DNA from 2 places in the Mesorhizobium sp. C372A genome. Region 2 is predicted to be linked to the other one. Evidence: riboswitches for the same ligand, from Rfam matches in the RefSeq annotation. Region 2 holds a riboswitch; the other holds the start of a gene.

Region 1 (6,179 bases), 3.2 Mb from region 2:
ATGTTGCCGCATGTCGAGACCCCGAACTCCGCCAATGTTGCGGCGTGTTGCGACAAGTTGCTGGCCGAGCGCAACACGGCGCTGTTATCGATGAAGGAAGCGATCGCGCTCCTGCGGGAGCGCACCGGCACCGATCGTTCGGATGCCGACCTCGCGGGGCTGATCGTCAAGAAAGCGGCGCTGCTCGGCGTTGCGGTGATTTCCGACCCGCGCTGAGATGTCTCGTCACTCAAGACGCCGGCCGAATTTTCGGCTAATGTTTTCGTGGAATCTGGACCAACCGATCGGACCCAACCACGGAGGCTTAAGTGACGGACGACAAACAGGACCGCATTCGCCAGCGCGCGCACGAGATCTGGGAAAAGGCCGGCCGGCCTGAAGGCGCGCATCAGGAACACTGGGAGCAGGCCACGGCTGAAGTCGATGGCGCGGTCGCCAAGCCCAAAAAGGCGGCGAAGAAAGCTGACGCCAAGCCCGCCAAGGCAGCCGCCAAGCCAAAGGCCGCGAAGCCTGCCGCCGCAAAGTCCGGCAAAGCCAAATCGAAATAAGGCCAGAAATAAGGCCAGTCGAAATAAAGCAAGGCCGGAATTCGCTGGCCGGGCCATCCTTGGCGCCCGCCGTTCAGCGCGCCCGAGCCTCTCAACCTGACGAATTGCGCCTGCGACGGGCAGCGCAATTCCTTGTGTTTGGCGACAGCCGCCCTCATGCCTCCCAGGCATAACTCGACAGCGCAAAGCGAATCCCGGCAGCTGTCATGGCCAGTTCGCATTCAGTGATCTGGCGCAGGTGGCGCAGATAGTGCGTTACAGTCTGTGGCAGCCAGCCGGCGCAGGCCTCGACATAGGCGCGGCTGTGAACAAGGGTGCCGGTCGACAGCCTCTCGTCCTTCTCGGCAACGACTTTCAGATATTGGCGGATGAAGCGGATGTCGTCGGCGATGTCCTGGCTGGCCATTCGCCAGGCCCCGGCGAGGCGTTCGCACTGATCGAATGACAAGGGCAACAAAGGGGGCGGCAATAAAGGCGGCGGCAACAAAGGCGGCGGCAATGACGGGGGTGACAGCAAAGGACGAGAGAGATCGGCGAAGGCAACATGGTTCGCTGTGCTCAAGGACATTCCTCTCTGCGAAAAGAGATATCGTACTTTATGTACGAACGAGCGTCAAGCCAATTTCGTACAGTTGGGACGATGACAATGAATATAGCAGCGGTCGCTTCAGCTAATCACGCATCGTGAATCCTTCAGGACTCGCACCAATTTCGCGGAGGGATTTTCCCAGGATGGTGTTGACTGTTTCCCTCGTGTCGGCGTCGAACAGGTTCAGGCCGCGCCGGATCGTCTCGCGCCAGTTTTCGCCCTTGTCCCACGCTTCCATGAAGGCGAAGGCAAGGTCGTCCTGGCGACGCGTGGCTTCGAGCGCTTGGGTCAGCAGGCGCGCTTGATGGAGATCCTTCTCCCGCTTGGCCCCAGCGCTCGGCCCGAGTCGCGAGGCGACGATCAGCTTGTGGATGGCGTAGCGCTGGGGCGAGGGGACCAGCACAGGCAAGCCCGAGCGATGCAGGAGCGCAGTCCGGATGGGGTCGCGGATAAGGAGATCCAGAAACCGTAAGGGCTGCGCGGAGTCTCTGCCGTTTTCTTATAATTACGTTTATCAGCTTGAATTTCAACGCAGTTATAAGAAATTCGTGGAAACCTTATAACGCAACGAACTGACGAGTCGTCCGTTAACGCCCGGGCGCCCGGCCCGTCTGGCCCAAAACACTTTGCCGCAGTGCCTTCAACAAACGGCTTCCCCAATGTCGCGAACAATGCTTTAACCCGCTCATCCACAGGGGTGCTCCGTATGGTCGGGGCTGAGATGAGGGCGGCAAGCCTTCGGACCCTAAAGCTGATCTGGATAATACCAGCGGAGCGAGGCGGGCGATGTTTTCAGGCGCACAGATTTCCCTTTATCCCATGACCGACGATTTCGTCGGCGTCATCCTTGGCGCGCTCGGCGCGCTCGATCCGTGGCGCGACCGGCTGCGGATCGAAACCGACGACATCTCGACGCTTATGGTCGGGCCGCCCGAGGTGCTGTTTCCCGCCATGCGCGACCTGTTCGTCGCGGCGGCCAGAAGCGGCAAGCACTGCGTGCTTTCGGCGGCGGTCTCGCGCGGCTGTCCGGGCGAGCCCGACGATCCGATCTGCCGCTCCGACGAGACCGGCGGCCCCGCCATTCCGCTGGACGAGCGCAAGATCGCCGCGATCCGCGCTGTCCAGGCCACGCCGTCGACCGGCCAGCCGGTGGCGGCGCAGTTCTCGCTCTATGTGATGGGCACAGGCGACCATATGGACGAGATCTATGGCTGCATCGATTTCCTGAAGCAGTCCGGCGTCTTTGAACGCTCAAAGAACTTCTGCACCAAACTGCGCGGCGATGCCGGTGCGGTGTTTGCCACGCTCAACGAGGCCTTCTGCCGCTTCGGCCCCGGCGCCGGCCACGTCACCCTCGACATCACGATTTCGGCGAACAGCCCGAGCGGGGTCTGAGCCGCGGCTCAAGCGTCGTTCCTCGAGGATGTTGCCGTGGCTGGTTTATCTGACCCATTGCGTGGAGGAGATGCCTCTGACCCCTCAGCACAAAGAGGAGGGGAGCCATTGGCGATTGGCGAAGACCGCGATGCCCACGAATCTCCCCCCTTGAGCGGGAGATGGCCGGCAGGCCAGAGGGGGTCCCACCGCGTGGAGCGCCGACGTCCTTTTCGCATAGGCAAGGCGTGGGCGCTCTATGCGAGACGACCCCCTCTGTCGCCTTCGGCGACATCTCCCCCTCGAGGGGGGAGATTAGCCGCAGCCGTCGCCAAGACCATCCCCGCCGCCTGCGCCTTCGCCCTGCTCCTCGCGGCCTGGGAACTCTACGCCCGCTATGGCGGCGCTGCCCCCATCATGCTGCCGGCGCCGTCGCGCGTGCTGCAGCAGGCCTGGGAGCATCGCGCCGCCCTGGCCGAGAACACGCTGCCCACCATCCGCGCCACATCAGCCGGCTTCGCCTGCTCGTTGGTCGCTGCCTTCGTGCTTTCGGCGCTGGTCGATTTCTTGGCCCCGCTGCGCCGCGCGCTCTTCCCGCTGCTGATCGTCAGCCAGACCTTGCCGCTGGTGGCGATCGCGCCGCTCATCGTGCTGTGGTTCGGCTTCGGGCTGCTGCCGAAAATCTTCCTTGTGGCGCTCGTCACCTTCTTCCCGATGATGGTGGCGCTGGTCGAGGGGTTCGCCGCGACGAGCAAGGAGATTTCCCAGATGCTCGCCGCCATGGGGGCAGGGCGCTGGCGCATCTTTTGGTTGGCGCGGCTGCCTTCGGCGCTGCCCTATTTCTTCGCCGGTTTGAGGATCTCGATTACTTACGCCGTGGTCGGCGCGATCTTTGCCGAATATGCGGGCGCGGCGAAGGGGCTTGGCATCTACATGCTCAACGCGAAGAACAACTTTCGACCCGATTTGGTGCTCGCCGCCGTCGCCGTCAGCGCAGCGCTCACGCTCGCTCTGTTCGCCGTTGCCGTGCTCATCCAACGCCTCGCCATGCCTTGGGAAAATGCGGGGCGCGAGAGCGGCGACCGCACGCTTTCGGGAGAGAGCAGCCAATGACGCGGCTCGAACTCCGGGATGTGCGGAAGAACTTCGGCGCGCTGGAGGTGCTCGACGGTATCTCGCTTCACGTCGCTGCAGGCGAGTTCGTCTCCATCCTCGGCCCGTCCGGCGCCGGCAAGTCGACGCTGTTCCAGCTGCTGACCGGCGCGTTGAAAGGCGAGGGCGAAATGCGCTTCGACGGCGCGCCCTTGGCTGGCAGCCCGTTCGCCTTCATGCCGCAGCGCGACGCGCTGATGCCGTGGCGGCGCGTGATCGACAATGTGACGCTGGGGCTGGAAGTGCAGGGCATGAAGCGCCGGGCGGCGCGCGAGCATGTCGCGCCGCTGTTCGCCGAGTTCGGCCTTGCCGGCTTCGAGGGCGCCTGGCCGGCCGAACTCTCCGGCGGCATGCGCCAGCGCGCCGCGCTTCTGCGCACCGTGGTGCAGCAGCGCGACATGCTGCTGCTCGACGAGCCCTTCGGCGCGCTCGATGCGCTCACCCGCGCGGCCATGCAGCGCTGGCTGGAAGGCATGTGGCGGCGCCACCGCTGGACGGCGCTGCTGATCACCCATGACGTGCGTGAGGCCGTCTACCTCTCCGATCGCATCTACCTCCTGTCGGCGCGGCCGGCCCGCATCATCAGCGAGATTGCCGTGCCGCTGCCGCGCCCGCGCACCACCGGCAGCGCCGCCGCGCGCCAGGCGGCAGCACTCGAAGCCGAAATCCTCGACACGCTGCTCGATCCGCCGACCGACCGTGTCTCGTCCGCGCAGACCGCTCAAAGGAGTTTTTCATGACCGAATTCACCCGCCGACAAGCCCTGCTTTTGACGCTGGCAGCCGCACTGCCATTTGCCTCGCGCGCTCATGCGGCTGCGCAAAAAATCACCGTCGCACTCGACTGGACGGTTAACACTAACCACATCGGCCTGTTCGTCGCCCGCGACAAAGGCTTTTATGACGAGGCCGGGCTTGCCGTCGACATCCTGCCCTATGGCGATACCGGCGCCGGCACTCTGGTCGCCAACCGCATCGCCGATTTCGGCATTGCCGGCGTCGGCCTGTTCACCCAGCGCGCCGCCGGCGCCGACCTCAAGGCGGTCTACGCTGTGGTGCAGCAAGAGACCGGCCGGCTGGTCTTCAACGCGGATCGCAGCGAGATCAAGAGCCCCAGAAATCTCGACGGTCTGACCTATGGTGGCTTCGGCAGCGCCTGGGAAAACACGCTGATCTCGACCATCATCCGCCACGATGGCGGCAAGGGGGCTTTTGAGACGGTAACATTGGGCACCTCGGCCTATGAGGCGCTGGCCAACGGCTCGGTCGACTTCACGCTGGAGGTCTCGACCTGGGAAGGCGTCGATGCCGAACTGAAAGGCATCAGGCAGTGCGGCTTCCGCTACGCCGACTATGGCGTGCCCGACGAGCACACCACCGTCATTGCCTCCAGCGATGCATATCTCCAGGCAAACCCGAAAGCGGCGTCGGCCTTCGTCGAGGCAACGCGGCGCGGCTATCAATTCGCCGTCGACCATCCGCAAGAAGCCGGCGACCTGCTGATCGCTTCCAACAAGGATGCGCTGACCGATCCGGCGCTGATCCACGCTTCGCTGAAGATGCTGGTCGACGGGCACTTCTTGCGCAGCCAAGACGGCGTTATAGGCACCATCGACAAGGGCAAGATAGAGGCGATCGGAACCTACCTCTTCAGGGCCGGCATATTGCTCGATGGCGATGGCAAGGTTCTGAAGGAGAAGCCGGATTTTGGAGCGTATTTCACGAACGAGTTTTTGGGCGCGTAATCTCCCCCCTCGAGGGGGAGATGTCGCCGAAGGCGACAGAGGGGGTCGGTACGTCCTGACGCGACTTCCTATCGCGGACAGAGGACGTCAGCGCCTTACGCGCGGCGACCCTCTCTGGCCTGCCGGCCATCTCCCCCGCAAGGGGGGAGATTAGCTGTATGGCCGCCGGCGCCACTCCTCACATATCGATCATCGAGCGCTTCACCCGGCCGATGATGGTGATGGCGCCTTCGAGCGCCGGCGGCGGGATGTCCATATAGGAGGCCGGCTGGAAGGGCGGGTTCTCATTGGGGCGATAGCGCTTGTAGGTGGCCTGGCCGCTCTCATCCGAAATGACGTAGCAGCCATTGGTCACCAGCCGCTTGTCCCTGAGGTTGACGAAGATGATCGAATCCGGCGGCGAGATCTTGTTCATCGACGGGCCGTCGACGCGCAGCGCGATCCATTCGCCCTGCTCGAGATCGGTGGTGGGGATGGTGGGATAGTCGCTGAGATTGACCACCATGTCCTGGCCGCCGAGTTCGCCGGCGCTGATCCACGAGACGATGGGCACGTCGACCGTGGCCAGCGACGGCATCGGGATTTGCCGGCCCGTCTCGTCGAAGCCGAAATGGCCGCCCGCAAGGCTGCCGCCATCGCCATTGAACAGCAGCCAGCCGGGATCGACGCCGAACAGGCGGCCATATTTCTCCGCCGCCTTGCGCGACAGCGGCCGGTTGCCGTTCTCATGGCTGATCAGCGTGTTCTTGTTGATGTCGCGCAATGCCCGTGC
Region 2 (6,179 bases):
TGGCAGCTGGCCAGCGCCACGGCAAGGCCGGCCAGCACGAGGAAGCGCACCAGCGGTCTGCGTTTCAAAGTGTCAGTGCCGGTCGGCAGCACGGCGTTCCTTCAGCTCTCGGCGCATGATTTGGACCGGGGTCCGCGCCAGCGAAAAATCGGTTTTCGTTGGCAATCCTGCACACATCAAAAAACCTACAGCGTTTACGCATCCGGCCGGGTGCGGCGCTGTAGGGGCAAATCACGGCTCGTGCCGGACCAGTACTAAGCGGACCTAGCCACATCGACTGGACCATGGCAAGCAAGCGCCACATCACCTGTAGCCGGTTTGGTCGTAAATTATGTCCGCTTCCGGGCAATATCGCGTGATCCGCCCGAACTTGCGCCGATATAGCGCCGAAACGCTTCAGGGCCAGTGCCGTCGAAAAAATCGGCGGCAGGTCCCGTCGCGGCAACCCTGCCATTGTCCAGAAAAACCATCTGCTCGCCGATACGGCGAGCGTCTTCCGGCTGATGCGTGACGAACAGCACCGTCATCGCCCGCTCGGCATGAACGCCGGCCACCAGGTCGAGCATGTCGTCGCGCAGCGCTGGCCCGAGCGAAGCGAACGGCTCGTCGAGCAGCAGCACCGGCCGGTCGCGCACCAGAACGCGGGCGAGCGCCACGCGCTGCCTTTCGCCGCCGGAGAGTTCGCGCGGCAGGCGCATTTCCTTGCCGGCCAGGCCGACGCGGTCAAGCGCCTCGGCGATTGCGGCGCGATCGGCGTCGGTCAGGTTGAGCGATGGCGAGCGGCCGAGCCCGACATTCCTCTCCACCGAGAGATGAGCAAACAGATTGTTTTCCTGGAATACCATCGACACCGGCCGCACCGAAGGCGGCTCGGCGCCGACATCGGCGCCGCCGATCAGCACACGACCGGACTCTGGCGTCTCGAAACCAGCCACCAGATTGAGCAAGGTCGATTTGCCCGAACCACTTGCCCCCATGATGGCGGTGATCTTCGATGTATCGAATTCGACATCGAACAGGAATGACGTTTCGCCATAGCTGAACGAGACCGTGTCCAGCCGGACAGTCGTGCCTTTCTCCACAGCGGACGTCACGATCTCTCTCCCCGTCCCAGCCAGTCTGCCGCGACCACCAATGCAAGGCAGACCGCCCCGAGCAGCAAAGCCAGCCCGGCAGCATCGGCCGTGCGATAGCTGCCCATGCGCGCCAGCAGGAGATAGGGCAAGGTCTGCACCGAATCGCTGCCGAACAGCGCGATGACGCCGAGATCGCCGAGCGACAGCGCCATGGCGAAGGCAAAGCCGGTGGCCAGCGGCCGCCGGAGCGACGGCCAGTCGACCAGAAGCAGCCGGTTCCAGCCCGCAATCCCGAGCTGCGCGCACAGCCTCTCATGGCGCTCGCTCGCCGCATCATAGGCCGGGCGCATCGCGCGGATGGCAAAGGGCATCGCCATCACCGCATTGACGGTGACGACCATGACCGGCGCGATGGCAAAGACATCGCTGACCGTGCGCAGCAGGAGAAACCAGCCGGCGCCGATGACGACGGGCGGCACGACGAGGACGAAGCCGGCGCCGGTGTCGGTGGCATGCTCGAGCAATGAACGGGCACTGGACCGGCGGCGCAGCGACAATGCCCGACGCGCCATGATCAGCGACAGCGACAGCGCCACCGAAAGTAGCGCCGCCGAGAAGGCGAGACCGGCGCTGGTCAGCGTCGCCTGACGCACGGCACTCTCGCCCGCCAGCCGGCCGAGATCGGCGTCGAGGCCGGACGCGACGGTGGCCGCCATTGGTCCGGCGACGAACAGCAAGGCGAGCACGATCAGGACGGCGTTGAACGCTGTTTCTGCTTTGCCGGCCAAGTGATAGCGGCGCGGCGCGACAGGCAAATTGGCGTCGCCGGTCACATTGGCGCCGAGCCGCGTCAGCGCCAGCATGACGGCAAAAGTCAGCGCGATCTGCAGCACCGTCAGCGTCACCGCTCGCGCCGGATCGAAGTCGAAACGCAGCGCCTGATAGATGGCGACTTCCAGCGTCGTCGCCGCCGGCCCGCCGCCGAGGATCAGCACGATGGTGAAGGAGGTGATGCAAAGCATGAAGACAAGCCCGGCGACGCCCGGCAGCGCGGCGCGCAGCACCGGCCACTCGATCAGCCGGAAGGCTGGCCTCGCCCCCATGCCGAGCTGGCTCGCCAGCCGCCATTGATCGGCCGGCACCGTTCCCAGCGCTTCGAGGAACAGCCGGGTGGCCAGCGGCAGGTTGAAGAAGACGTGGGCGACGAGGATGCCCGGCAGCCCATAGATGTCGGGCCAGCTCTGGCCACCGATCGCGGCGAAATAACCGGCGCGGCCATAGAGCGCCAGTATGCCCAGCGCTGCGACAATCGCCGGCAAGGCAAGGGGCACAGTAAACAGCTGCAGGATGAAGCCGCGTCCGAAGAAGCGCGGATGCCGCGACAGCGCCCGGGCGACGAACAGCGCCGGTACGGCGGAAAGCAGCATCGAGAGCGCAGCCTGCCAGAGCGTGAAGCGGACAACGCGCAGGAGATAGAGGTCAAAGGCGGACGCGGCGCCGGAAAGGTCGTGCGCGCCTTCGCGGATAAGGCCGGCGAAGGCGCCACCGATCAGCAGCGCGATTGCCGCAAGCGCGACAATGCCGGCCGTGATGCGGGGGTCAGAGCGTTGCACTCTTTACCGGGCGTCGCGTTCCTTCGCGCCCCCCTCTGTCCTGCCGGACATCTCCCCCACGAGGGGGAGATTGGCGGTTTTAGCGCTCCGCTCATTCCTGCAGCTTCGGAGATTGGCGAAAGTCAACGTAAAGGCCAATCTCCCCCCTCGTGGGGGAGATGTCCGGCAGGACAGAGGGGGGCGCCGTAGAGCACTCATCTTTTGACTATACAGCCAAATCTACTTGCTCATCACCGCCAGCCATTCATCCACCCAGGCCTTGCGATTTGCCGCGACCTCTTCCGGGCTGAACAGCAAGGTCTTCGCCGGCTTGACCAGCCTATCAAAAGCCGGATTGAGCGGCTTGTCGGTTTTCCCGGCCGGGAACATCCAGTTGGTCTCCGGAATGACATCCTGGAATTTCGGCCCGGTCATGAAGGCCAGGAACTTCGCCGCCAGCGGGTTCTTCGCGCCCGTGGTGGTGATGCCGGCGACCTCGACCTGCAGATACTCGCCTTCCTCGAACGAGGCCGCCTGGTAGCGCCCGGTGTTCTCGGCCACCATGTGGTAGGCCGGCGACGTCGTATAGGAAAGCACCATCGGCGCCTCGCCCTTGGAGAACAGGCCATAGGCCTCGCTCCAGCCCGGCGTCACCGTCAGCACTTTGCCCTTGAGTTTCGCCCAGGCTTCCGGCGCCTTGTCGCCATAGACCGACTTGACCCACAGCAGCAGGCCGAGGCCCGGCGTCGACGTCCTCGGATCCTGGATGACGATCTTGTCGGCGGCATCGCCCTCGACCAGTTCCTTCAGGCTCTTCGGCGGGCTCTTCAGCTTTTCGGTGTCGTAGACGACGGCGAAATAACCATAATCGTAGGGCACGAAAGTGTCGTCGCTCCAGCCGCCCGGCACGTTGTTTTCAGCCACCGCGCCATGTGGGACAAACAGGCCGGAAGCCTTGGCTTCCGCGGTGAGGTTGGTGTCGAGACCAAGCACGATATCGGCCTTGGTCGAGGCACCTTCGAGCTTGACGCGGTTGAGAAGTGCGACGCCGTCGGCGACCGAGACGAAGTCGACGCTGCAGCCACACTCGGCCTCGAATTCCTTCTTCACCTGGGGGCCTGGACCCCAGTCGGCAGTGAAACTCTCATAGGTATAGATCGTGAGTTTTTCCTGCGCGCACGCAGGGCTTGCCAGTAGCGAAACAGCAAGCCCCAGCGCTGGGACAAGACGGGACAAAAAAATGCGCATCGGCGCCTCCTTCATTCGTGTTGAAAGGAATTGAGGCGTCGGGCTGTCCGAAGCGTCTAATCCCTCCGCCGGTACAAACCGGATCAGGTTCAGCGGGTTGGCGAGACTGCCTCTCAGCCGGTCCGCGAAGATCGCGTCCGGCACCCCGTTAGAGCGTTTCGACACATAGGCCCGGCCAAGGTGCCACGCAAGCGGAAGTTTGCCCGAGCATGATCCCGGAAAGTGGAATCCGTTTCCGGAAAAAGATCATGCTCCAACAAAGAGTGACGGTGCCGCTCGGCCTTCCGTTTCGTCGGCGGGGCTGGTAAGGGCCAGCGGATATGAGCACATTCACCATCTTGCTTGGCGGCGATCTCGTCCGCACGCCGCGGCTCGACCGCCAGGTCGCGGGCACGCGCGTCATCGCCGCCGACGCCGGCATCGGTCATGCCCGCCTGATCGGCCTGATGCCGGAGCTGTGGGTCGGCGATTTCGATTCTGTGCCGGCGGACCTGCCTGCCGATCTCGCCGCCGTGCCGCGGGAGGTGTTTCCTCCCGAAAAGGACAAGACCGATGGCGAACTGGCGATCGCGGCGGCATTGGAACGCGGCGCCACCAGCCTGGTGCTGGCCGGCGCTTTCGGCGGCAAGCGCGCCGACCACGCCTTCCTCCATCTGGCGCTCAGCCTGCGGCTGGCCGAGGCCGGCACAAAAGTGCTGTTGACCAGCGGAGCGCAGGAAGGCGCCCCTCTGCTGCATGGCAAGGCCGGCTTCGACTATGCCGACGGAACGCTGTTTTCGGTGCTCGGCTTTTCCGATCTTTCGGGCCTCACCGTGTCCGGCGCGAAGTGGCCGCTCGACCATGTCGAGGTCTTGTTCGGCTCGTCGCTGACCATCTCGAACGAGGTCAAGTCCAACACGACCGGGGGCGGCCTCGAAATCGCGCTCGGCCATGGCCGCGCGCTGCTGCTCGCCCACCCCTACCCCTTGCCTGAAAGCTGACATGGCCCCGCCCCTTCTCAACCTCGACGGCATAAGACTGACCTTTGGCGGCACGCCGCTGCTCGATGGCGCCGAACTGACGGCGTCCGCCGGTGACAAGATCGCGCTCGTCGGCCGCAACGGCTCCGGCAAGTCGACGCTCCTGAAGATTGCTGCTGGTCTGATCGAGCCGCAAGACGGCGAGGTCTTCCGCCAGCCTTCGTCAACGGTGCGCTATCTCCCGCAAATGCCCGACATGGACGGCTTTGCCAATGTGCGCGCCTATGTCGAGGCGGGGCTTGGGCCTGCCGACGATCCCTACCGCGCCACATATCTGATGGAGCATCTCGGCCTCGCCGGCACGGAGAACCCCAACGATCTCTCCGGCGGCGAGGCGCGCCGCGCAGCACTTGCCCGCGTCATGGCGCCCGAACCCGATATTCTGCTGCTTGATGAGCCGACGAACCATCTCGATTTGTCGGTCATCGAATGGCTGGAAGAAGAGCTTGTCCGGACGTCTTCGGCGCTGATCGTCATCTCGCACGACCGTCGCTTCCTCGAACGCGTCTCGCGCGCCACTGTCTGGCTCGACCGTGGCCAGACCCGCCGCCTCGACAAGGGCTTTGGCCATTTCGAGGAATGGCGCGACCTTGTGCTGGAAGAGGAAGAGCGCGAACAGCACAAGCTCGGCCGCCAGATCGTGCGCGAGGAGCATTGGCTGCGCTATGGCGTGACGGCTCGCCGCAAACGCAACATGCGCCGCCTGGGCGAACTGCAGACCATGCGCCAGCGTTTTCGCGGCCATCGCGGCGCCGAGGGCTCGGCGACCATGGTGGCCAGCGACGCCGCCGAATCCGGCAAGCTGGTGATCGAGGCCAAGAACATCGAGAAGAGTTTTGGCGACCTGACCGTGGTCAAGGGCTTCTCGACCCGCATCCAGCGCGGCGATCGCGTCGGCCTTGTCGGGCCGAACGGCGCCGGCAAGACGACGCTGTTGAAGATGCTCACCGGCGAGATGAAGCCCGATGCCGGCTCGGTGCGGCTCGGCACCAATCTGGAAATCGCCACGCTCGACCAGAAGCGCGAGGCGGTCGATCCGGCCGAGACCCTGGCGCAGTATCTCACGGACGGGCGCGGCGAAAACCTCGTCATCAATGGCGAGCAGCGCCATGTCGTGTCCTACATGAAGGATTTCCTGTTCAAGCCGGAACAGGCGCGCACCCCGGTGCGCGAGCTGTCCGGCGGCGAACGGGCGCGGCTGCTCCTGGCGCGTGTTCTGGCGCGGCCGGCCAACCTTCTGGTGC

Evidence for each region. A riboswitch is a leader RNA that binds a small molecule or an ion and turns the genes downstream of it on or off. The one in region 2 is predicted to bind thiamine pyrophosphate.
Region 1: it holds a riboswitch for thiamine pyrophosphate, as region 2 does, so the genes downstream of both, NLY42_RS26605 (YkoF family thiamine/hydroxymethylpyrimidine-binding protein) here and thiB (thiamine ABC transporter substrate binding subunit) in region 2, are expected to answer to the same signal.

What each region holds. Positions count from the first base shown of each region.
Region 1 covers NZ_CP100475.1:5,517,490-5,523,668, reverse strand. Annotated here, with positions in the region: gene NLY42_RS26625 (hypothetical protein) at 1-216, shown strand; gene NLY42_RS26620 (DUF2934 domain-containing protein) at 309-548, shown strand; gene NLY42_RS26615 (hypothetical protein) at 703-954, opposite strand; gene NLY42_RS26610 (GSU2403 family nucleotidyltransferase fold protein) at 1,220-1,561, opposite strand; TPP riboswitch at 1,821-1,933, shown strand; gene NLY42_RS26605 (YkoF family thiamine/hydroxymethylpyrimidine-binding protein) at 1,924-2,532, shown strand; gene NLY42_RS26600 (ABC transporter permease) at 2,788-3,624, shown strand; gene NLY42_RS26595 (ABC transporter ATP-binding protein) at 3,621-4,403, shown strand; gene NLY42_RS26590 (ABC transporter substrate-binding protein) at 4,400-5,407, shown strand; gene NLY42_RS26585 (LexA family transcriptional regulator) at 5,586-6,179, opposite strand, start outside.
Region 2 covers NZ_CP100475.1:2,121,413-2,127,591, reverse strand. Annotated here, with positions in the region: gene thiQ (thiamine ABC transporter ATP-binding protein) at 330-1,094, opposite strand; gene thiP (thiamine/thiamine pyrophosphate ABC transporter permease) at 1,091-2,689, opposite strand; gene thiB (thiamine ABC transporter substrate binding subunit) at 2,909-3,916, opposite strand; TPP riboswitch at 3,960-4,074, opposite strand; gene NLY42_RS10000 (thiamine diphosphokinase) at 4,237-4,896, shown strand; gene NLY42_RS09995 (ABC-F family ATP-binding cassette domain-containing protein) at 4,898-6,179, shown strand, end outside.